One region of the Massilia sp. R2A-15 genome, then DNA from elsewhere that is predicted to be linked to it. Evidence: predicted binding sites of a transcription regulator. Region 1 holds the regulator's gene; each other region holds the start of a gene.

What was found. Region 1 encodes sigma-54, which starts transcription at its own class of promoters, with help from an activator protein. Its sites were predicted from a motif close to TGGCANGNAANCTGCTTT; they were not measured.
Region 2: Q4S45_RS18005 (pilin) is a predicted target of sigma-54. The motif match lies at 2,787-2,804, and genes of this name have one in related genera.
Region 3: Q4S45_RS00700 (TorF family putative porin) is a predicted target of sigma-54. The motif match lies at 2,134-2,151, and genes of this name have one in related genera.

Annotation. Positions count from the first base shown of each region.
Region 1 covers NZ_CP131935.1:4,979,169-4,986,990, reverse strand. Annotated here, with positions in the region: gene rapZ (RNase adapter RapZ) at 1-354, shown strand, start outside; gene Q4S45_RS22980 (enoyl-CoA hydratase/isomerase family protein) at 351-1,433, opposite strand; gene hpf (ribosome hibernation-promoting factor, HPF/YfiA family) at 1,526-1,879, opposite strand; gene Q4S45_RS22970 (RNA polymerase factor sigma-54) at 1,949-3,445, opposite strand; gene lptB (LPS export ABC transporter ATP-binding protein) at 3,449-4,207, opposite strand; gene lptA (lipopolysaccharide transport periplasmic protein LptA) at 4,204-4,770, opposite strand; gene lptC (LPS export ABC transporter periplasmic protein LptC) at 4,804-5,406, opposite strand; gene Q4S45_RS22950 (HAD family hydrolase) at 5,409-5,945, opposite strand; gene Q4S45_RS22945 (SIS domain-containing protein) at 5,945-6,943, opposite strand; gene Q4S45_RS22940 (monovalent cation:proton antiporter family protein) at 7,050-7,822, shown strand, end outside.
Region 2 covers NZ_CP131935.1:3,909,791-3,917,612, forward strand. Annotated here, with positions in the region: gene Q4S45_RS17995 (flagellar brake protein) at 1-697, shown strand, start outside; gene Q4S45_RS18000 (O-antigen ligase) at 700-2,130, opposite strand; gene Q4S45_RS18005 (pilin) at 2,247-2,723, opposite strand; gene Q4S45_RS18010 (FHA domain-containing protein) at 2,927-3,499, opposite strand; gene sucD (succinate--CoA ligase subunit alpha) at 3,603-4,484, opposite strand; gene sucC (ADP-forming succinate--CoA ligase subunit beta) at 4,500-5,669, opposite strand; gene Q4S45_RS18025 (DUF2889 domain-containing protein) at 5,771-6,337, opposite strand; gene recX (recombination regulator RecX) at 7,040-7,495, opposite strand; gene recA (recombinase RecA) at 7,500-7,822, opposite strand, start outside.
Region 3 covers NZ_CP131935.1:159,200-167,021, forward strand. Annotated here, with positions in the region: gene Q4S45_RS00675 (tetratricopeptide repeat protein) at 1-302, shown strand, start outside; gene Q4S45_RS00680 (translation initiation factor Sui1) at 320-682, shown strand; gene Q4S45_RS00685 (hypothetical protein) at 720-1,166, opposite strand; gene Q4S45_RS00690 (EthD family reductase) at 1,199-1,513, opposite strand; gene Q4S45_RS00695 (accessory factor UbiK family protein) at 1,710-1,964, opposite strand; gene Q4S45_RS00700 (TorF family putative porin) at 2,229-2,972, shown strand; gene Q4S45_RS00705 (P-II family nitrogen regulator) at 2,983-3,321, shown strand; gene Q4S45_RS00710 (ammonium transporter) at 3,333-4,865, shown strand; gene gshA (glutamate--cysteine ligase) at 5,008-6,309, shown strand; gene gshB (glutathione synthase) at 6,414-7,361, shown strand; gene Q4S45_RS00725 (PTS sugar transporter subunit IIA) at 7,363-7,770, shown strand.

The DNA of each region.
Region 1 (7,822 bases):
TTCTTCGAATCGTTCGCCTTCAAGCTCGGCGTGCCGCTCGACGCGGACTTCGTGTTCGACGTGCGCGCGCTGCCCAATCCCTACTACGACATCACGCTCCGCCCGCTCACCGGCATGGACGCGCCGGTGATCGCCTTCCTCGACGCCCAGCCCAGCGCGGCCGACCTGCTGGAGGACATTCGCGCCTTCATCGAGAAGTGGCTGCCCTCATTCAAGACCGATAACCGCAGCTACCTGACCGTGGCCCTCGGCTGCACCGGCGGCCAGCACCGCTCGGTGTACATGGCCGAACGGCTCGCCGCCTACTTCAGCCCCACCGAGCGCGTCGTGCTGCGCCACCGCGAACAGTCTTAATTCCCCAGGTCGCGCAGCGGGTGCGCCCGCTCCGGCCACGGCGAGTTGAAGAACTGCGCGACCATCTCGTCGGTCACCTCCGCCAGCGTCGGCGGATTCCATTTCGGCTCGTTGTCCTTGTCGATCACCAGCGCGCGAATCCCTTCGAGTACTTCGCCGTGCTCGAAATTGCGCCGCACCAGGATGCGCTCGAGGCGCAGGCAATCGGCCAGGCTCATGGCGGCGCCGCGGCGCAGCAGCTCGATCGTCACGCGCATCAGCAGCGGCGAGCGCTTCTTCATTGCGGCCAGCGCCTTCTGCGCGAACACGCCTTCGTCCTTCTCCAGCGACGCCATGATCGCTTCGACGGTCGACTCGCCGAAATGGTGGTCGATCGACGCGCGCTCCGCTTCGAGCACGCTCGGGCCGGCCGAGAACGGCGCGGCAAATTGCGTGATCGCCGCGCGCAGTTCGCTGCCCGGCGTATCTTCGATCAGTTGGGCCAGCGCGGGCATCTGGGCCTGCGGCACGAAGGTGTCGGCCAGGCCCGCGTACAGCGCATCGGCGGCGCGCACCGTCAGGCCCGTCAGGCCGAGGTAAAGGCCAAGCTTGCCCGGCGCGCGCGCCAGAAAGTAGCTGCCGCCGACATCCGGGAACAGGCCGATGTTCACCTCGGGCATAGCCAGCTTGGTGCCATCGGTAACCACGCGCAGGCCGGTGTCCGGGCCCGCTTCGGAGATGCCAAGGCCGCCGCCCATCACCACGCCGTCCATCAACGCCACGTACAGCTTTGGGTAGAAGTGGATCAGGTGGTTGAGCGTGTACTCTTCGGTGAAGAAGTCTTCCAGCGAGGCGCTGCCGCCGGTGGTCGGCAGGGTGCCGACGTCGTGGAAGTAGCGGATGTCGCCGCCGGCGCACAGCGCCTTGTCGGTGCTGCTGCGCAGGACCACGGCGTCCACCGCGGGATCGTCGCGCCATGCCAGCAGCACGTCGGACAGCGCGCGGATCATCTCCAGCGACAGCGAGTTGAGCGTGCGCGGACGGTCCAGGGTGATGATGCCGGTGCGGTTGGCGATGCGGGTTTTGACGAAGTCGGTCATGGTGGCTGTCGAAGACGGAAAAAGCGTATTTTATCCGACCGCGCAAATGAAAAGGGCGCCGACGGCGCCCTCGCTTTCAGGTGATGCCTGCCTTATGCGGCGGCGGGGAGCTCAGGCTCCTGCAAGTGCTTGATGGCCTGGTGGTTGTGCTCCTGCACTTGGGATTTGTATTTCATGACCTGGCGATCGAGCTTGTCGATCAGGGCGTCGATGGCCGCGTACAGGTCGGACGACAGGCTGGCGACGTTCACGGTTTTACCCGGCAGCCTTAGGTTGATTTCGGCTTTTTGCCGTTTTTCTTTTTCAGTCAGATTATCGACGGTGAGGATCACGGCGATATCGATCACTTGATCGAAATGGCGCTTCACTCGCTCCAGTTTGTTCTGTACGTATTCACGGATGGCTGGGGTCACTTCGAGATGATGTCCACTGATTGTGAGATTCATACACACTCCTTTGATGATGTCGCTAGCTGTTCGTGCGTCATAAGCGCAGAGGGACAGTGTGAGGTCGATCTACAAACTTTTGCGGAGGGCGACGGGCGGGATCTTGAGCGCTTCACGGTATTTGGCCACCGTGCGTCGTGCAATGACCATCCCCTGTTCCCCCAGCATGTCTGCGATCTTACTGTCTGATAAAGGGTTTTTAGGGTCTTCGGCTCCTGTGAGTTGCACGATGAGTGCCCGTATCGCCGTGGAGGATGCTTCCCCTCCTGCTTCGGTGGCGACGTGGCTCCCAAAAAAGTATTTCAACTCAAACATACCATGCGGTGTAAGCATGTATTTCTGGGTTGTCACACGAGATATCGTACTCTCGTGTAGTCCCAGTGTATCAGCAATTTCGCGCAGCACAAGTGGACGCATGGCAACCGCGCCGTGCGAGAAAAAGTTCCGTTGCCGCTCAACAATCGCCTCGGCCACGCGCAAGATCGTGTCGAAGCGCTGGCGCATATTCTTGATCAGCCACTTCGCCTCCTGCAGCTGGGCGCCCAGCTGGCCCTCGCCCTTGCCGTTCTTGAGCAGGTTGGCGTACATGCTGTTGACGCGAAGGCGCGGCATCACATCCTGGTTCAGCGACACGGTCCAGCCGTTCTTCGAGCGCCGCACGATCACGTCCGGCACCACGTAGTCGGAGGCGCCGGAGCCGAACGCGGCGCCCGGATGCGGATTGCACTGGCGAATCACGGCCTGCGCCTCGCGCAGGTCCTCGTCGTCGCAGTCGAGGGCTTTTTTCAGCTTGTTGAAGTCGCGCTGGGCGAACCACGCGAGGTGCTTGCAGACGATGTCGAGCGCCATGCGCCGCGTCACCAGCGGCACGTGGGGCATGCGGCGGATCTGCAGCGCCAGGCATTCGGACGCGTTGCGGGCGCCCACGCCGACCGGGTCGAAGCTTTGCAGCAGCGACAGCGCGGTCTTGAGTTCGTCGATGTCGATCTCGAGCTCGGGCGGCAGGCGCTCGAGGATCTCTTCGAGCGTTTCGGTCAGGTAGCCGTTGTCGTCGAGCGCGTCGATCATCAGTTCGACCAGCGCGCGGTCGCGCGTGTCGAGCATCGCCAGGCGCATCTGCTCCATCAAATGGTCGCGCAAGGTGGTGGCCGACGCTTCGATCTGCGGGCGCGAATCCTCGTCGTCGGGCGTCTTGTTGCGGCCCGCCTCGCCCCAGTCCTCGCTGTCGCCGCCGGCCGCCTCCGGGGATTCTCCCTCGCCGCCGCCCTCGCCTTCACCGGCGGCGGGCGCGTCGCCGCTGCCCTCGCCTGGCGGCGCGTCCTGCGCGCCCGGGGCCGGCGCGGCCTCGCCCGGCGTGGCGGGAGCGCCGATTGCGCCATCGGCCAGCAGGCGCACCGAGTTGTCGAGCGGGTCGTCGAGCCGTTCGAGCAGCGGATTATCGGACAGCAGCTGGGTCAGTTCCTGGTGCAGCTCGAGCGTGGACAACTGCAGCAGACGGATCGACTGCTGCAGCTGCGGCGTGAGCGCGAGGTGTTGGGAAGTCCGTAGTTGCAGTGACTGTTTCATGGCTTACATCCGGAAATGTTCGCCCAGGTACACGCGCCGCACCGATTCGTCCGCGATGATATCGTCAGGACGGCCCGAAGCGAGCACCGCACCCTGGTTGATAATATACGCGCGATCGCAGATGCCGAGCGTCTCGCGCACGTTATGGTCGGTAATGAGCACGCCGATGCCGCGCTCCTTTAGGAAGCGCACGATGCGCTGGATCTCGATCACGGCGATCGGATCGACGCCGGCGAACGGCTCGTCGAGCAGCACGAAGCGCGGATTGGTGGCCAGCGCGCGCGCGATCTCGACGCGGCGCCGCTCGCCGCCCGACAGCGACATCGCCTGGTTCTCGCGCAGCTTCTCGATCTGCAGGTCGGCCAGCAGCGTATCGAGACGCTCGTTGATCTGGTCCTTGGTCAGCGCCTTGCCGTCCACCTTCTGCAGCTCCAGCACGGCGCGGATGTTGTCCTCCACCGTCAGCTTGCGGAATACCGAGGCTTCCTGCGGCAGGTAGGACAGGCCCAGCACCGCGCGGCGGTGGATCGGCAGGCTGGAGATGTCGACGCCGGAGATGTCGATCGAGCCGGCGTCCGACGGCACCAGGCCGACGATCATGTAGAACGAGGTGGTCTTGCCGGCGCCGTTCGGGCCGAGCAGGCCGACCACTTCGCCGCATTCGACCTGCAGCGAAACGTCGCGCACCACCAGCCGCTTGCCGTAGCTCTTTTGCAGGCCGCGCACGATCAGGGTGTTACCGCAGGATTTTGTCTCCATCATTGCTTTCCTGGGGCAGGCGTGGCGGGCGCCGGACGCTTGGGATGGTCGAAGGTGAACTCCACGCGGCCGCCGCCAACCTTGCTCTGGCCGGAAGGGGTGTTGATCGCCGCGAACTGCTCCTTGCGACTGTCGTAGGAAAGGAAAGGCCCTTCGGCGCGGTCGGTCACGCGGCTGCCCTCCAGGTTGGTCACCCTTGCGCGGCCGGACAGCTTGATGATGTCGGTCTTGTTGTCGTAGTCGATGCGTTCGGCCTCGCCCTCGACCCACAGGTCGGCGCCGCCGTCACGCTTCTGGCGGAACGTCGCGAGCGCGCCCGGCGCCGCCGTCAGCGTGGCGAAATTGTAGCCTTCCGGGTCTTCGGTGAGTTTCAGCTTGTCGCCCTTCATGACCACCGTGCCGCGGGTGAGCACCACGTTGCCTTCGAACGTGCCGCCCTGCTTGACCATGTCGGCCGTGCCGGTATCGGCCTTCACGTTGATCGGCTTGAGCGAATCGGCGCGCTCGGCCAGGGCGGCGCCGCCGGCCAGCATGCCTACCGCGATTGCCAACAAAATCTTCTTCATCTTTGCTCCCTGTTTCTTCTTGCCTGGTCCGCGTCAGCGTGCGCGCGGCGGAAAATTGAGCTGAACCCGGTTGTGCACGTCGAGCCGGCCGGTGGCGTTGTTGGCCTTCATGCCCACGCCGGCGAGGTTTGTCGTGCCAATCACGAGCTGGAATGGCTGCGCGGTTTCCATCCGGTCCTCGTCCGGGAACACGGTCAAGGCGTCGGTCTTGAGCGACATCGCCTGCATTGCGCCCTGCTGCGGGCGGCGGATGTCGACATCGCCCGCCAGGTCGACCAGGTTCTTATCCTGATCGACATGCGCGGTCTTCGCATGCATTGTCATCGGCGGCTTCTCCGAGCCGATGTTCAACACCACCGGCGCGACGATGTCGAAGGTGTCGTCGCTGGGACGGTGAGTCAGCTTGTCGCCGGAAATGATGTAGCCCGGCTTGCCGGCCGGCGTCATGCGCACGAAGCTGAACTTCTCGACGATGTAGTCAGGCTCGCTCTTGAGCGGGTCGGACGACGTGGCGACGTCGCCGCCATTGATCACCTGGACCAGCCAGAAGCTGCCCAGCGCGAACACCAGTCCGGCGGCGATCAGGCCGCCGACCTGCCAGCGATGCGCGGTGCGCTTGTGGGTGGCCCGGCTCATCGTCAGGCGAAGTACGGCGCCAGCGCCGCGTCGTAGTTGCCCTGCGCGCGCATCACCATGTCGCACACCTCGCGCACGGCGCCGCGCCCGCCCGGCGCACGGGTGACGTAATGGGCCCGGTGCTGCACTTCGGGATGGCCGCTCGGGACGGTGACGGCGAAGCCGACCTTGCGCAGCAGCGGCAGATCGATCACGTCGTCGCCGATGTAGCCGCACTGCTCCGCCGTGAAGCCGGTGGTGTCGAGCAGGTCGGCAAAGGCCACGCGCTTGTCGTGCGTGCCCTGGTAGACGTGCATGATCTTCAGGTCGGCCGCGCGCCGGATCACCACCGGCGACTTGCGCGCGCTGATGATGGCGACCTGCACGCCGGTCTTTTGCAGCAGTTCGATGCCCAGGCCGTCGAGCACATTGAAGGTCTTGGTCACTTCGCCGTGCTCGCCGTAGGTCAGGCTGCCGTCGGTCAGCACGCCGTCGACGTCGAGGATCAAGACCTTGATGGCGGCGGCGCGGCGGATGTGGTCGAGCGTGGTATCGGTCATCAGATCACCTTGGCGCGGGTCAGGTCGTGGATGTGCAGCGCGCCCACCAGCTTGTCGTCGGCGTCCACCACCAGCATCTGGTTGATGCGGAATTCTTCCATGATCGCCACCGCGTCGACCGCCAGCTGCTCCGGATGGATGCGGCGCGGGTTGGCGTGCATCACGTCGCGCATGGTGATCTTGGTGAAGTCCTGGACCTTCTCGATCATGCGGCGCAGGTCGCCGTCGGTGAACACCCCGACCGGGCGGCCGGCATCGTCCACGATGGCGGTCATGCCCATGCCCTTCTGGGTGATTTCGAGCAGCGCGGCCGGCAGCAGCGCGTCGGCGCTCACTTTTGGCACGTCGTCGCCGCTGCGCATCACGTCGCGCACGTGGGTCAGCAGGCGCCGGCCCAGCGCGCCGCCCGGATGCGAGCGGGCGAAATCTTCCTCCTTGAAGCCGCGCGCGTCGAGCAGCGCGACGGCCAGCGCGTCGCCCAGCGCCAGCGTGACGGTGGTGCTGGCAGTCGGCGCCAGGTTCATCGGGCAGGCTTCCTTGGCCACCGAGATGTCGAGGTGGACGTCGGCCAGCTGCGCCAGGCTCGAATTGGGCTTGCCGGTCATCGAGATCAGGGGCGCGCCCATGCGCTTGACGATCGGCAGGATCGCCATCAGTTCGGCCGCTTCGCCCGAGTAGGAAATGGCGATGAAGGCGTCCTGCGGCGTGACCATGCCCAGGTCGCCGTGGGCCGCTTCGGCCGGATGCACGAACATCGCCGGCGTGCCGGTCGAGGCCAGGGTGGCGGCGATCTTGCGGCCGATGTGGCCCGATTTGCCGATTCCCGACACCACCACGCGGCCGGTGCAGGCCAGCAGCAGGCCGACCGCATGGCCGACGCTGTCGTCGGTGGCCAGGCGCTGGTGCAGCGCGCGAATCGCGTCGCCTTCGATCTCAAGGGTCTCGCGGGCGAGCTCCATCGAGCGGCGGGTCAGGTTTTCGTCAAAAGCTTTCAACATTGTTTTTTCATCGGTTACACTCGTTCCAGCAGTATAAACGAATTGGGAAAGCAAAAAACTTGCCAGTCACAGTTAAACACAATTTCGCCACGGCGGCGCGCGGCCCATGGTATCAGGACTAGAACTCACATTACTGTTGCTGGGCAGCGCCGTGCTGGGCGTGGTGGCGTTTCGCATGCTGCACTTGCCGCCGATGCTGGGCTACCTGGCGGTCGGCATCCTGATCGGCCCGCACGCGATGGGCATGGCCGAAAACAGCGCCACCACCCACGCGCTGGCCGAATTCGGCGTGGTATTTCTGATGTTTTCGATCGGGCTGGAATTCTCGCTGTCGCAATTGAAGGCGATGCGCTCGATCGTGTTCGGACTGGGCATGGCGCAGGTGGTGCTGACCATCGCCGCCACCATGCTGTTCGGCTGGGTCATCGCCACCCAGCTGCCGCCCTCGATCCACATCGGCTGGCAAACCTCGTTCGCGCTGGGCGGCGCGCTGGCGATGTCGTCCACCGCGATCGTCTCGAAGATGCTGACCGAGCGGATGGAACTGGAAAGCCCGCACGGGCGCCGCATCATCGGCATCCTGCTGTTCCAGGACTTGGCGGTGGTGCCGCTGCTGATCCTGATTCCCTCGCTGGCGCAGGACCCGGCCCGGCTGGCCACCACCCTGGCCTGGGCCAGCTTCAAGGCCGTCATCGTACTGGTGCTGCTGCTGTTCTTCGGCCAGAAGCTGATGCGCAAGTGGTTCACGCTGGTGGTCAAGCGGCGCTCGCAGGAGCTGTTTATGCTCAACCTGCTGCTGGTGGTGATGGGCGCGGCCTGGATCACCGAGAAGGCCGGCCTGTCGCTCGCGCTCGGCGCCTTCGTGGCCGGCATGCTGGT
Region 2 (7,822 bases), 1.1 Mb from region 1:
GCAGGGTACGCAAAAGCCGCAGGAACTTGAATTCGAGGCCATGAACCTGCAGGTCGGCGGGCGCCTTCAGTTCCTGACGTACCGCAGCATCAAGCCGGTTCAGCACTTTTCAACGCTGATCGGCTACGTCAAGGACGAGTACATGATCGTCAAGATCCCCACCGACAACGGGGTGCCGATCGCCTTGTCCGAGGGCGAAAAGCTGACCATCAGGGTGTTTTCCGGCGTGACCGTCTGTTCGTTCGACTGCACCGTGGCGCGCGTGTTCGGCCGCCCGCTGCTGTATGCGCACATTACCTTCCCCACCTCGATCCACGGCACCAGCCTGCGCGCGGCGATGCGCGTGAAGGTGGACATTCCGGCGCAGGTGACCGGGTCGCGCATGGGTTCGGCGCCGATCAACTGCTTCCTGGTAAACCTGAGCGTGACCGGGGCGCTGATCGAATCGCCGCGCCGCCTGCCGTCGAACGATGAAATGGTGACGCTGCAGTTTTCGCTGACCGCCCCTGGCGACAAGCAGGTTGCCGTATCCACCCGCGCCACCATCAGGAACGTCAATGTGCTGCAGCCTTCGTCCGACCGGCTCGAGGTGTTCACCTACGGGGTGCAGTTCGTCGAACTCGATCCGTCGCACCAGATGCTGGTGCAGAACATGACCTACGAAGCGCTCATCGCCGACCGCCAGAAAATCGTCTAGCGTCAGAAGTATCCCGCCAGCCAGATGCGCGGGTGGCCGTAGCCGTTGTACATCGCCGCCTCCCTGGCCGACAGCGGCTCATTGCGCACACGTTGCGGCAGCTCGGGCGCAACGCCGATGGCGATTCCCGCCGCCGCCAGCAGCATCAGCACCGCACCCGGCAGAAGGTTCGCGCGGCGCCGCTCCCCTCCACTTCCGCTTCCCCGCAACGACAGCGTCCAGCCGGCCGCGCAGCCGATATACAGCGCGATCCACAATTGGCTCACCGGCATGACGAGCAGGCCCGAGACCAGGCCGTCCACCAGGATGGCCGCGCCGATGGCGATCCAGGCCGCCAGCATGTGTTGGTTGCCGGCGTCACCGGCCGCAATGCGCGGCGCGGTGCGCAGCAGCGAGCGCAGCGCGTAGCCGATCGCGGCGCACAGGAACAGCAGTCCCGGTATGCCCCATTCGGCGCCGATCTGCAGGATCCAGTTGTGCGGATGCGCGCCGTTCTGGATGTCGATGGCGTAATGGCCGAAATGCATCGGGCCGGCGCCGAGCACAGGATGCGCGGCAATCAGTTCCAGCGCGCGCGTCCACAGCGGCAATCGCGCCGAGGTCGGGTCGATGGCCGTGCGCTGCGCCACAGCGCCAAGCAGGCCGGCAGGACCGAGCCCGAGCGCCATCGGCAGGAGGGCGAACAGCAGCGCGTAGATCGCCAGTCCGCCGCACGCGGTCACGACCATCGCCTTGCAGTAGCCGTACGCGTGGCGGCGGCGCAGGACCAGGGCCACGACGCAGCCGGCCGCGATCCCGATCATGGTCCCGCGCCCGGTGGTGAGGAACAGCAGCGCCCACCAGAACGCGGTGAGGGCGAAGACCCCGCAACGGGCGATCCGCGATTTCACCAGCACGCACAACAACACCAGCAGCGGCAACGCGACCGTCTGGGCGTGATTGAGGAATCGGTAGTTGCTGAATCCCGGCGCGAAGATCTCCACGCCCGGCTGGATGTGGTTGCTCACGGCGGCGGTGTACAGCAGCGCCACTTTCAGAGCGTAAGCAGCGCAGCCGATGGCGCAGGTTTGCAGCACCAGCGCCAGGCCGGCCGTGCGGTTGCGCGAGATTTCCTGGGCGATGAATAGCGAAGCGAGCAACAGCATCAGCAGCATCGCCATCTCCAGCAGCGCGTGGCGCGCCGAAAATGCAAACAGCGCGGAGACGGCGCCGCAGGCGAAGAATCCCGCGAGCGACCAGCGCAGACCGCGCTGCTCCGGCGCATTCAGCAGGCCAGGCAGGCCGCGCAACAAGGCCCCGGCGGCGAGCACGGCGTACAGGGCGAGCTGCCAGAGCCGCTGCTCGTCATGCCCGTCGGCGAACAATGCGATGACGCCAATCCCGGCGCAGAGCTGCAGCGTTCCGGACAGCGGCAGGAATTGTTGCGTCGTCAAGTAATTCGGCCGCATCCCATCAATGGCATTGTCGCGCTGTTGCATCGTCTCACCCTGTCAGGTCGGAAATGGAAAAAAGCCGCCCGAGGGCGGCTTTGATACTACGGCTTGCGGTATTAGGTACCCGAAGCTGCTGCTGGTGGGTTGTTCTTGATGATGGCGTTGTAGGCGGCCGAGTTGTCGGTGGCGGTCATCGAGCTGGTGTTGGTCCAGGTCACTGCCGAGGTGCCGACGGTCGGGGTCATGATGATCGTCTTGCCGGAGGTGTTCTTGCCGATGTCAGCCAAGGTCAGGGTGACTACGCCAGCGCCGGTGATGGTTGCGCCGGTGACTTCCTTGGTTGGGGTGAACGCTGGCAGGTTAGCCGCGGTGTTTGCGGTGTTGCAGTTGGCAACATCGCCGTTTTCCTGGCCGCACAGGGCTACTGCGGTCTTCAGCGAACCAGCCGACGACAGGGCGTTGGCGATCTTGGCCTTGACGGTGTAGTCGCTGTATGCAGGAATTGCCACTGCCGCCAGGATACCGATAATCGCCACGACGATCATCAATTCGATCAGGGTGAAACCAGCTTGTGCCTTCTTGACCATTTTCATCGATTTCATTTTAAAGCTCCTTCGGGGTGGGTTGTTGTGTGTGTCGTGCTACTGACTTGGTATAAAGCAATAGCCGTGCCAGCCCGAAAACAATGCTTTTGATTATCTTTCCGATATGAAATTAGGGTAGATCCGACGTTTTTTGTCGATCCGACTGACAATTCTTGTCAGTTGCCCGCCGAAAATTGTCGTTTTGGCGCGGATCAGCAATTTTTGGCGGCGAAGCGCATCCGGGTGCCGGTCAGTTCCAGCACGTCGCCATCACGCAGCGCGCGCGGGACGGCGGTGACGGCGTCGGCGTTGACGCGGCCCACCGCGTCGCCCTGGACCTGCGCTATATAGTAGGCGTCCGGATGGCGGCTGATCACCACCACCAGCACGCCGGGACTGCCCAGCGTCGTCAGCGGTTTTTGCAGCGACAGGGTTTTACCGGCACTGGCGCCATTGAGGATCTCGATGCAGCCGAGCGGCGCCGGCGCCGGCGGCGCCTCCTGCGCCAGGAATTGCACCTCGTAGGTGGCGATGGCGGCCCGGTCGCCCGGCGCCAGCACCGCCTGCGCCACGCGCTGGCCGTTGACGAAGGTGCCGTTGCTGCTGCCCAGGTCTTCCAGCACCGCCTGGTCGCCGCGGCGGGTGATGGCGACATGGCGCGCACTGACGGCGCCGTTGGCGATGACGATGTCGTTGTCCGGGTGGCGGCCGATCGTCATGCGGCGCTCGGTCAGCTCGACTTGCCGCACCACCTCTTTGTTGCGCGATATGATCAGTTTGGACATTGCCGGCCTCCGCCTGGACTGTAAACGCACATGGGGAGCGTCGCCGCTCCCCATATATTCTACCTAGTCTGGCGCCGGGCAAGTTATCCCGGCAGCAAAAGCCTTACAGCATGGCCTTCAGCAGACGCGCCATTTCCGATGGATTCTTGGTGGCTTTGATGCCGCACTCTTCCAGGATATCCAGCTTCGCTTGCGCGGTGTCGGCGCCGCCCGAGATCAGCGCGCCGGCGTGGCCCATTCGCTTGCCCGGTGGCGCGGTGACGCCGGCGATGAAGCCAACCACCGGCTTCTTCATGTTTTCCTTGACCCAGTACGCAGCGTTGGCTTCGTCAGGACCGCCGATTTCGCCGATCATGATGACCGCGTCGGTATCCGGATCTTCGTTGAACATCTTCATGATGTCGATGTGCTTCAGACCGTTGATCGGGTCGCCGCCGATGCCCACTGCCGACGACTGGCCCAGGCCCAGTGCGGTCAGCTGGCCGACTGCTTCATAGGTCAGGGTGCCCGAACGCGAGACGACGCCGATGCGGCCCTTCTTGTGGATGTGGCCCGGCATGATGCCGATCTTGATTTCGTCCGGGGTGATCAGGCCTGGGCAGTTAGGACCCAGCAGCAGGGTCTTCGAGCCGGCTTTGGCCATGCGGTCCTTCAGCGCCATCATGTCGCGCACAGGAATGCCTTCGGTGATGCAGATCGCCAGGTCGAGGTCGGCTTCGACGGCTTCCCAGATCGCGGCGGCGGCGCCCGCTGGCGGCACGTAGATCACCGACACGGTCGCGCCGGTGGCGGCTTTCGCTTCCGACACGTTGGCGTAGATAGGAATGCCTTCGAAGTCTTCGCCGGCCTTCTTCGGGTTCACGCCGGCGACGAAAGCGGCTTTGCCGTTCGCGTAGTCGCGGCACATACGGGTGTGGAACTGGCCGGTCTTGCCGGTAATCCCCTGGGTGATGACTTTTGTATCTTTATTGATCAGGATCGACATGTTATTTCCTTCGAATTAGGCTTTACCAGCGGCAGCGGCGACAACGGCTTTCGCTGCGTCTTCCATCGTATCGGCGGCGATGATCGGCAGGCCGGAGTCGGCCAGCATCTTCTTGCCGATGTCTTCGTTGGTGCCCTTCATGCGGACAACCAGCGGCACTTGCAGCTGCACGGCCTTCGATGCGGTGATCACGCCTTCTGCGATCACGTCGCAGCGCATGATGCCGCCGAAAATGTTGACCAGGATGGCTTTCAGGCCCGGGTTCTTCAACATGATCTTGAACGCTTCGGTGACTTTTTCAGCCGTCGCGCCGCCGCCCACGTCGAGGAAGTTGGCAGGCTCGCCGCCGAACAGCTTGATGGTGTCCATGGTCGCCATGGCCAGGCCGGCGCCGTTGACCAGGCAGCCGATGTTGCCGTCGAGCGAAATGTAGGCGAGGTCGAATTTCGATGCTTCGACTTCGGCCGGATCTTCTTCGTCCAGGTCGCGGAAGGCGACGATTTCAGGCTGGCGGAACAGCGCGTTCGAGTCGAAGTTGAACTTCGCGTCGAGGGCGATGACCTTGCCCGAACCGGTGATGACCAGCGGGTTGATTTCGGCCAGCGATGCATCGGTTTCCCAGTAAGCCTTGTACAGGCCCTGCAGCTGAACGCGCGCATCGGCGATCGAGCCGGCCGGCACGCCGATCTTGGCGGAGATGTCGTCCGCTTCGGCGTCGGTCAGGCCGACGGCCGGATCGATCGCGATCGAGTGGATTTTTTCAGGATGCGAGTGAGCGACTTCCTCGATGTCCATGCCGCCTTCCGACGAGGCCATCAGCACGACGCGCTGCGAAACGCGGTCAGTGACCATCGACACGTACAGTTCCTGCTTGATGTCGGCGCCTTCTTCGATCAGCAGGCGACGGACCTTCTGGCCTTCAGGGCCGGTCTGGTGGGTGATCAGCTGCATGCCCATGATCTGGTCGGCATATTCCTTGACCTGCTCGAGCGACTTGGCGACCTTGACGCCGCCGCCTTTACCGCGGCCGCCAGCATGGATCTGCGCCTTGACGACCCAGACCGGTCCGCCCAGCGTTTCAGCCGCTTTGACGGCCTCTTCCACGGTCATGCACGGAATGCCGCGCGGTACCGTCACCCCGAACTTTCGGAGGATTTCCTTGCCTTGATACTCATGGATCTTCATGCTGGCTTCCCTTCTTCAGAAACTGTGTTTGTAGAATTACGGTTGAAATACGATTGGTTCGCGCAACTGGCACGCGCACTGCGACTGCTAACTATTTACTATCAACTATTGACGACTTTCAGTGCCCAACGCGGATAGTAGCGGGCAACGGCGGGACCATCGACGCGCAGCGCATGGCAGCGATCGAGCTGGAATGGACGTTCAGGGGAGTCATCGACCGCATCGCCGTCGCGCGTCTTGATGACGTCATTGGCATAGGCCTGGATGGCGGCGGTCGGCAGCACCAACGCCAGTTCGGTCAGGTGGGTGCAGCCGAGCACGCCAGCGAGGCGGTCCTTCAGGTGCAGCCGGAAATGGTTCATCAGCGACAGGCCGACCAGGCTCTTGTAGGCCGGCGCGATGGTGTCGCAATAACCGGGATACGGCACCTTGTCGGAGGCCGCTTCGGCATCGACGATGACCAGGTCGCGGTTGATCGTGATGCGCAGGTTCAGGTCGTGCACCGGGTCGCCGCCTTCGCGCAGGCCGGAGGCGAGCTGGATGTCGTTGACCTTCACGTCGCTGATGCGCGCGTCGAGATCCCACAGGCCATCCTCGCGCGCAAAGGCGTCAACGTGGATCGCGCGGGTATGCCGTAAAGCGCGGCGAACAGGTGGAGACAAGGGCATAGAGACCAGGGCCGGCGATGCGGCGGTAAATAGTGATGCAGCCGTGTGCTGATGCACGTCGCCGCAGTTTCTACGGAGACAACCGCTCTTGCGGCGCTGCTAAAACCCCAAAAGTTTAGCACAAGACTGCGCTCGGTTGCACTGCAACATAGAATTTTGCCCGATATTGAGCGATTTTATTGCCTCTTGATTAAGGTTATGCGGTGTGCGCGCCGCTGGAGTCGGGAGTCTGGTCCTGCGGACCTGTCCCCGTTGGTGGCGATCCCGAGACGGCCCGCTGCGAAGCGGGGGTGGGCGGCGATGACAAGCCAGGCGGCAGCGGCTTCGAGATGAACAGCGTCATCAGCTTAAAGGTGGGAAGTAGTTGCAGCGCCGGATCGAGCGGCGAATCGCCGGGCTCGCGCGCAAAAAAAAAGCGCGGCGCCTTCCGCCGGTGAGGAGTATGCGCGCTCAACCGAAGTTGCCGCATACGGCGAAAGGCGCCTTGCTGGGAAATCGTTATCCAATCAACGGGTCCAAGCCCGAAAGACCAGCCCCGGCAGAGATGCCGCCGCCGCTTTTTCGCGCGCGGCGACGACGACGATGGGGTCAGGTCCGCGGGACCAGACCCCGGTTTCGCCGACCGCGCGGCCTTGCGAACGGCACCGACAGAACCGAGGTCAGGTCCACGGACCTGACTTCCAACCTCACCCGCTTCGGCGGCTATTCGAACTCGTCGTCGCTGCCCTTGATGGCCTTGCGCACCGCCGACTGCGAGAAGCCGCGCGTGAGCAAAAAGCGCATCTGCTTCGCGCGCCCCGCCGCATCCGTCGCCACTTCGCCAAACTTGCGCTGCCAGACCTCGGCGGCGCGCGCCGCTTCGGTGTCGGCCAGCCCCGCCTTGAGCTCGGCCAGCGCTTCGCCCTTGACGCCATGCTGCTGCAGTTCGGCGACGATGCGATTGTTGCCGTAGCGCGCTCCGCGCCGGTGAATCAGCGACTCGGAAAAGCGTTCCTGCGACAGCCAGTTGTTTTGTTCGAGGAAGTCGAGCAGCGCATTGACGTCGTCGCCCTCTTCCGCATACTTCGCCAGCTTGCGCCCCAGTTCGAGCCGGCTGTGCTCGCGCATCGACAGGAAGCGCAATGCCCGGCCCTTCAGGCTCAGCTGGGGCGCAGCCATGGTATTACTCGGCCACGGCTTTCAGCTTGGCGGCCGGCTTCGCTGCCTCTTCGCCGGCAACCGGCGGCAGCTCGCGCACGCCCAGCGCCGCGCGCACCTTGTTTTCGATCTCGCGCGCCAGCGCCGGACGCTCGACCAGGAACAGGCGGGCGTTGTCCTTGCCCTGGCCGATGCGCTCGCCGTTGTAGCTGTACCACGAGCCGGACTTTTCGACGATCTTGTTGTCGGCGCCCAGGTCGAGGATTTCGCCTTCGCGCGAGGTGCCGGCGCCGTACAGGATGTCGAAGTGCGCTTCCTTGAACGGCGGCGCGATCTTGTTCTTGACGA
Region 3 (7,822 bases), 210 kb from region 1:
TCGCGCTGTGGCGGAAGGCTGCCGTTGTCGGCCATTCGGAATCGCAATGGCATCTGGCTCAGGCGCTCGAGGCCGGCAAGGGCGAGGCGCCGAGTCCGGTCGAAGCTTACGCCTGGTATCGCTGCGCTGCGACGCAATTCGCGGATGTGCCGCGCGACGATGCGGAAAACGAGATCGGGCATGATGCGAGGGAGTCCGTGATCAGAATTCTAGGGAAACTCGCATTGGATCAGCTCTCCCCGGCCGAGCAGTTGGCGAGGGAATTTATCGCCAAAAATCCGGCCAAAACCGATTCCAGATAAGGGAAGAAAAATAGTTCATGAAGAGCGGCAAAACGACTGGCCTGGTCTATTCCACCGAAAGCGGCCGCATGTGCCCGGACTGCCGGCGCGCGCTTGGCGAGTGCACGTGCAAAGGGGGACAGTCAGCGGTAATCCTGGGTGATGGAAAGGTGAGCGTGTCGCGCCAGACCAAAGGGCGCGGCGGCAAGTGCGTCACCGTCGTCAAGGGACTCGCCCTCGACGCAATCGCTTTGGCGGCATTGGGCAAGCAGTTGCGCAGCGCGTGCGGCTCGGGCGGCACCGTCAAGGACGGCGTGATCGAAGTGCAGGGCGATCACTGCGAGCTGGTGATGGACTGGCTGACGAAGCAGGGCCACAAGCCGAAACGCACGGGCGGATAAACCGCTGACGCTCAATCCGGCAGCGCGCCGCGACGACTCATTCGGCTACGAAATTTCCGTCCATCTGCGCCAGCTTCTCGTGCGCCATGCGCCAGATCGCGGGCAGGGCCATCGAAATTCCCCACAGCAGCATTGCGATGGCGATGATCTCGACCGACACGACAGAGATTCCCAGCGCGATGGCCAGGCCAGCGGCTTCCGTAAGAGCGGCGCCGCCCACGCCGCCCAGCACGCCGCCAAACACAATCTTGATCGCGTCGGGCGGAAACTTCGCTTTCAAACGTGCGACGAAATCCTCGAACGCAGCCGTGGACGAGTTGATCAGGTTGGCGATGCTGGCGGTGACTTCCAGGTTCGACACGCGGTCCACCACGGACCGCACCGCGCCCCAATTGTTGGCGGAGATGGCGCTCGACAACGCCACGATATTCTGGTGATTGCTGCCGACGAAATGCCGGATCTGGCCTTCAAGCGATGTCGCCATGTGAATTCCCCGCGAAGTGAGGCGATTGAAGTTCAGCCGACCAGCACTTCGCTGATCTGTATGACCGGCGTGAGGTCGGTGTAATTGGGTATGTCGCCCAGGATCTGCTGGGCATGCGGCGCGAAGGCCGACTGGAAGGCGTCGAGCGAGTCGAAAAAGAAATGGCACATGATGCCGTAGGTGGGGGCGGAGCCTGGCGCCATGCCGGCCACGCCCTTGTCGATGGTGTAGGACGTGCAGGCTGCGCCGAATCGATCTTTCACCATCGGCATGTGCTTGTCGACGTAATAGGAAAGGTCGAATCGGGCGTCCGGCGTGTGCGGATACATCGCGGTCACTTTGATCATCAGCGGTCTCCTGGTCGTTAAACGAGCAGATCGATGGTGCACCAATGTGTTAATTTTGGCAAGCTTTTCTTGAGGCCGCGCAGTGTCGTGGAGATGCGCCGGCGACAAAAACGGGGTCAGGTCCGCAGGACCAGACCCCATCCCTTCGGCAAGCGCCAGCGACAACGCCAGGCGGTCGTCCGCGGCGCGGCGGAAATTACTTCGGCGGCGTCGGCTCGGCCGTCTTGCCTTCCAGTTCAGCCATCCTCGCTTCCAGCGCCTCGAGCTTGGCGCGCGTCTTGGCCAGCACCTGCGCCTGAATGTCGAACTCTTCGCGCGTGACCAGGTCAAGCTTGGAGAAGCCCTGGGTCATCATTGCCTTGACGTTCTTTTCGATGTCCTTGGCCGGCGAGTTCTCAATCGCGTTGTGGATCTTGCCCTGCAAGTCGTTGAAAAAGCTGTTCATGTCCATGATGGTTCCTTGTTGTCGAGCGCGAAGATGCACCAAAGTGGTGCATCCAGGGCATTAAATCGGTGCGCGCGCCAACGGCGATCGTGCGCTGCACAAAAATTATTGTTCGTTAACTGTAAATTTGGGGACGCAAGAGCGAAAAAACAAGCGACGCCGGGCGAATTTCGGCTGGCATGCAATCTGCTAATGAATCCGTAGAGCTTCGCAACGCAAGATTGTAATGCGCATCCGCACCATTCGTTCAAAACCAATAGGGGAATCGCCATGAAACACCTGAAAAGCCAGTTGAAACTTGCCGCAGCGATCACTCTTGCCCTGTCCTCGCTCGCATCGACCGCCCGCGCGGAAGACGCCAAGCCCGACAATGAGGTCAGCTTCAACGCTGCCGTGACGACCGATTACCGTTATCGGGGCATCTCGCAGTCGCGCCTGAAGCCGGCGTTGCAGGGCGGCGCCGATTACGTGAACAATCCGACCGGTTTCTACCTGGGCACCTGGGCCTCGACCATCCACTGGATCAAGGATTCCGGCGGCGACGGCAACATCGAATGGGACATCTACGGCGGCAAGAAGGGCGAGATCGCCAAGGGCATCACCTATGACGTCGGCGGCCTTTACTACCTCTACCCGTCGAACTCGCTGTCGCCGAGCGCCAACACCTTCGAGCTCTACGGCCAGGTTGGCTACGGGCCCGGCTACATCAAGTACTCGCACTCGACGACGAACCTGTTCGGCTTCGCCGACAGCAAGAACAGCGGCTACCTCGACGTCGGCGCCAACATCGACATAGGTACCGGCCTGGTGCTGAACCTGCACGCGGGCCACCAGAAGGTCAAGCGCCACGATGCCGCGTCCTACACCGACTACAAGATCGGCGTGACCAAGGACTTCGGCATCTGCAGCGTTTCCCTGGCGGCGGTCCATGCCAACACCGACGCCTACTTCAGCCCTTCAGGAAAGAACCTCGGCAAGACCGGCGCCGTGTTGTCCGTGTCCAAAACCTTCTAAGCGAGTTGCCATGAAACTGATCACTGCCATCATCAAACCGTTCAAGCTCGACGAGGTGCGCGAGGCGCTGTCGGCCATCAACGTGCAGGGCATCACGGTCACGGAAGTCAAGGGCTTCGGACGCCAGAAAGGCCACACCGAGCTGTACCGGGGCGCCGAGTATGTGGTCGATTTCCTGCCGAAGACCAAGATCGAGGCGGCGGTGGACGACGCGATCGTCGAGCAGGCCATCGAAGCGATCGAAAAAGCGGCCCGCACCGGCAAGATCGGCGACGGGAAAATCTTCGTGTACAACCTGGAACAGGTCGTCCGCATTCGTACCGGCGAGACCGGCAACGAAGCACTTTAAGGGGAATCCAGATGAATAAAAGTATCGTCAAGTGGCTGTCCGGCCTGGCTGTGGCCGTTGCCATGTGCGGCGCCTTCAGCGCCGCCGCCCAGGATGCGCCGAAGCCGGCCCAACCGACCGCGGTGACCACGGTGCCGATCGCCGCGCCGGCGGTTGTCAACGCGCCGGTGGCCGCTCCGGTTGCGGCGCCTGCCGCAGCCGTGCCCGCCGCGCCTGTCCCGAACAAGGGCGACGTCGCCTGGATGTTCATCGCCACCGTGCTGGTGATCATGATGACGATCCCCGGCCTGGCGCTGTTCTACGGCGGCCTGGTGCGCGCCAAGAACATGCTGTCGGTGCTGCTGCAGGTGTTCATGATTTTCGCCGTGATCATCGTCCTGTGGTGCATCTACGGCTACTCGCTCGCCTTCACCGAGGGCAGCCCGTTCATCGGCAAGTTCGACCGCGCGCTGCTGTCTGGCATCTGGGACCCGGCCAAGGCCACGTTCTCGACCGCCGCGACCTTCAGCAAGGGCGTCGTCATTCCCGAGTTCGTCTACGTCGCCTTCCAGGGCACCTTCGCGGCGATCACCTGCGGCCTGATCGTGGGCGCTTTTGCCGAGCGCGCCAAGTTCACCGCGGTGCTGCTGTTCATCGTGCTGTGGTTTACCTTCGGCTACCTGCCGGTCGCCCACATGGTCTGGTTCTGGACCGGCCCCGACGCCATCAAGGACGGCGCCACCCTGGCCACCGAAACGGCCAAGGCCGGCTGGCTGTGGCAGAAGGGCGCGCTCGACTTTGCCGGCGGCACCGTGGTCCACATCAACGCCGCCATCGCCGGCCTGGTGGGCGCCTTCATGATCGGCAAGCGCGTCGGCTACGGCCGCGAATCGATGGCCCCGCACTCGCTGACCATGACCATGATCGGCGCCTCGATGCTGTGGGTCGGCTGGTTCGGCTTCAACGCCGGCTCGGCGCTCGAAGCGGGCGACGTCGCCGCGCTGGCCTTCATCAATACTCTGCTGGCTACCGCTTGCGCCACAGTCTCGTGGGTGTTCGGCGAATGGATCACCAAGGGCAAGCCGTCGATGCTGGGCGGCGCGTCCGGCGCGGTGGCCGGCCTGGTGGCCATCACCCCGGCCTGCGGCTACGTCGGCCCGATGGGCGCCTTGGTCATTGGCCTGCTCGCTGGTATCATCTGCCTGTGGGGCGTGAACGGACTGAAGCGCATGATCGGCGCCGACGATTCGCTGGATGTATTCGGCGTGCATGGCGTCGGCGGTATCCTCGGTGCGCTGCTGACCGGCGTGTTCGCTGCGCCACAACTGGGCGGCCAGGGGATTTTCGACTACACCACCAACAAGATGTCGGCCGATGCCTATTCGATCGGCAGCCAGGTGCTGGTGCAGGCCGAGGCGATCGGCACGACCATCATCTGGTCGGCCGTGGTCTCCCTGATCGCCTACAAGCTGGTGGACCTGGTGGTCGGCCTGCGCGTACCGGAGGAAGCAGAACGTGAAGGGCTCGACATCACGAGCCACGGCGAATCCGCCTACCACGCCTGATTCCGGCTTGATCCCGGCCCGTGCGAGCGGGCCGTCGGGCGCCTCCATGCGGGGCGCTTTTTGCATTTGTGTCCTTTAAATTGCCGGTTTCGCCCCGATTTACGGTTTCTACATTACATAGAAGTTCTGAAGGACGTCCTACATGGTTCCCCACCTCGTCACGGCCCTGACCGGCCCGCTGCTCGACTTAGAAAAGAAAATCCTGGCCGCCACGCCGGCCATCGAGCGCTGGTTCCGCATGGAATGGCAGGAGCACACTCCGCCGTTCTACTGCTCGGTCGACCTGCGCAACGCCGGCTACAAGCTGGCGCCGGTGGATACCAACCTGTTTCCTGGCGGTTTCAACAATCTTGCCACCGAGATGCTGCCGCTGTCGGTGCAGGCCGCGATGGCCGCGATCGATAAATACTGCCCGGACGCACGCAACCTGCTGCTGATCCCGGAAACGCACACGCGCAACCCGCATTACCTGCAGAACATCGCGCGCCTGATGCAGATCTTCCGCCAGACCGGCCTGCATGTGCGGCTGGGCACGCTCAATCCCGACATCACCCAGCCGACACCGCTGGCGCTGCCCGACGGCAACATGCTGGTGATCGAGCCGCTGGTGCGCTCGCCCAACGGGCGCCGCGTCGGCCTGATCGACTTTGATCCGTGTACGATCCTGCTCAACAACGACCTGTCGGCCGGCATCCCCTCGATCCTGGAAAACATCCACGAGCAGTCGCTGCTGCCGCCAGTGCATGCGGGCTGGGCGATCCGCCGCAAGAGCAACCACTTGGCCGCCTACGACGAAGTGGCCAAGAAGTTCGGCAAGCTGATCGACGTCGACCCGTGGATGGTGAACCCCTTCCACGCCAAGTGCGGCGAAGTCAATTTCGACGACGAGAACGGTCTCGAATGCCTGTCCGACAACGTCAGCACCCTGCTGGCCAAGATCCGCAAGAAGTACAAGGAATACGGCATCAAGGACCAGAAGCCCTTCGTCATCGTCAAGCCCGACGCCGGCACCTACGGCATGGGCATCCTGACCGTCAAGGACGCCAACGAGCTCAAGGACCTGAGCCGCAATCAGCGCGCGCGCATGTCGGTGATCAAGGACGGCGTGCAGGTGTCCGACGTGATCATCCAGGAAGGCGTGCCGACCTTCGAGACGATGAAGGACGCGGTGGCCGAGCCGGTGGTGTACATGATCGACCGCTACGTGGTGGGCGGCTTCTACCGCATCCACGCCGAGCGCGGCGTCGACCAGAACCTCAATGCCCCGGGCTCGCAGTTCGTGCCGCTGGCGTTCGCGCAGCAGCACGCGGTGCCGGACCTCAAGGCCAAACCGGGCACCGCCGCGCCGAACCGCTTCTACGTCTATGGCGTGGTCGCGCGCCTTGGCCTCTTGGCCGCCTCGCTCGAGATGGAGCGCACCGATCCGAATCCCGAAGTCTACTAGGGGGTCTGGTCCTGCGGACCTGACCCCATTTTGGCTTGGCAGCCCATCCGGCGGCAATCGGCATTTCCAGCTAAAATCAGTGCATTAGCCTTAATGGAAAGCCCATGAAAATCGCATTTCTCGCCGATCCGCTGTCCGGCTTCAAGATCTACAAGGACTCCACCTTCGCCATGATGCGCGAAGCGGCGAAGCGCGGGCACAGCTTGTACGCGTTCGAGCAGCGCGACATGGCGCTCGAAAACGGCATCGTCAGCGCCGACGTCGCCCACATCGCGCTGACCGGCGACGCCGACGAGTGGTACCGCGTCGAAGGCCAGAAGCGCATGCGCCTGTCCGAGTTCGACGCCATCATCGAGCGCAAGGATCCGCCGTTCGACATGGAGTACGTCTACCTGACCCAGTTGCTCGACCTGGCGGAAAGCCAGGGCGCGCGCATCTTCAACAAGCCGTCGGCGATCCGCGCCCACAACGAAAAGCTGTCGATCGCGCAGTTCTCGCATTTCACCTCGCCGACCCTGGTGTCGTCCGACGAAGCGCGCCTGCGCGCCTTCCACGCCGAGCACGGCGACGTCATCTTCAAGCCGCTCGACGGCATGGGCGGCGCCGGCATCTTCCGCATCAAGGACGACGGCATGAACCTCGGTTCGGTGGTCGAGATGCTGACCGAACTGGGCACCCGCACGATCATGGCGCAAAAGTACATCCCCGCCATCGTCCACGGCGACAAGCGCGTGCTGGTCATCGACGGCAAGCCGGTGCCGTTCGCGCTCGCGCGCATCCCGCAGGCCGGCGAAGTGCGCGGCAACCTGGCCGCAGGCGGCATGGGCCGCGCCCAGCCGATTTCGGAACGCGACCGCGAGATCGCCGAAGCCATCGGCCCGACGCTGGCCGCGCGCGGCCTGTTGCTGGTAGGATTAGATGTGATCGGCGATTTCCTGACCGAAGTGAATGTGACCAGCCCGACCTGCTTCCAGGAGATCACCGACCAGACCGGATTCGATGTGGCGGCGATGTTCATCGACGCGGTCGAGCGCAAGGTATCGGAAAAATGACATGGTAGGTATTTTGCTGTTGACCCACGCGCCGCTGGGACAGGCGTTCATCGCCGCCGTGGCGCACGTGTTTCGCGGCCAGACCGAGCACTTCGAGGCGATCGACGTGACCGCGGACCAGGACACCGCCCAGGTGAACGAACTGGCGCGCGCCGCGATCGCCCGCGTCGACGACGGCAGCGGAGTGCTGGTCATCACCGACATCAAGGGCGGCACGCCGTCGAACTGCTGCAATTCGCTGGCGGTTCCCGGCCACGTTGAAGTCATCGCCGGCATCAGCCTGCCAATGCTGCTGCGCGCGATCACCTATCGCCGCGACACGCTCGACGTGGTAGTGGAGATGGCGCTGGCCGGCGCCCAAAGCGGCGCGGTGCGGGTCGATAACCGGATCCGGCTCGGAGGGGAATAGGTTTTTTTTGGGGATGGCCGCATTGGCCGTCCGATGTGGCGCAGTGCTGTGG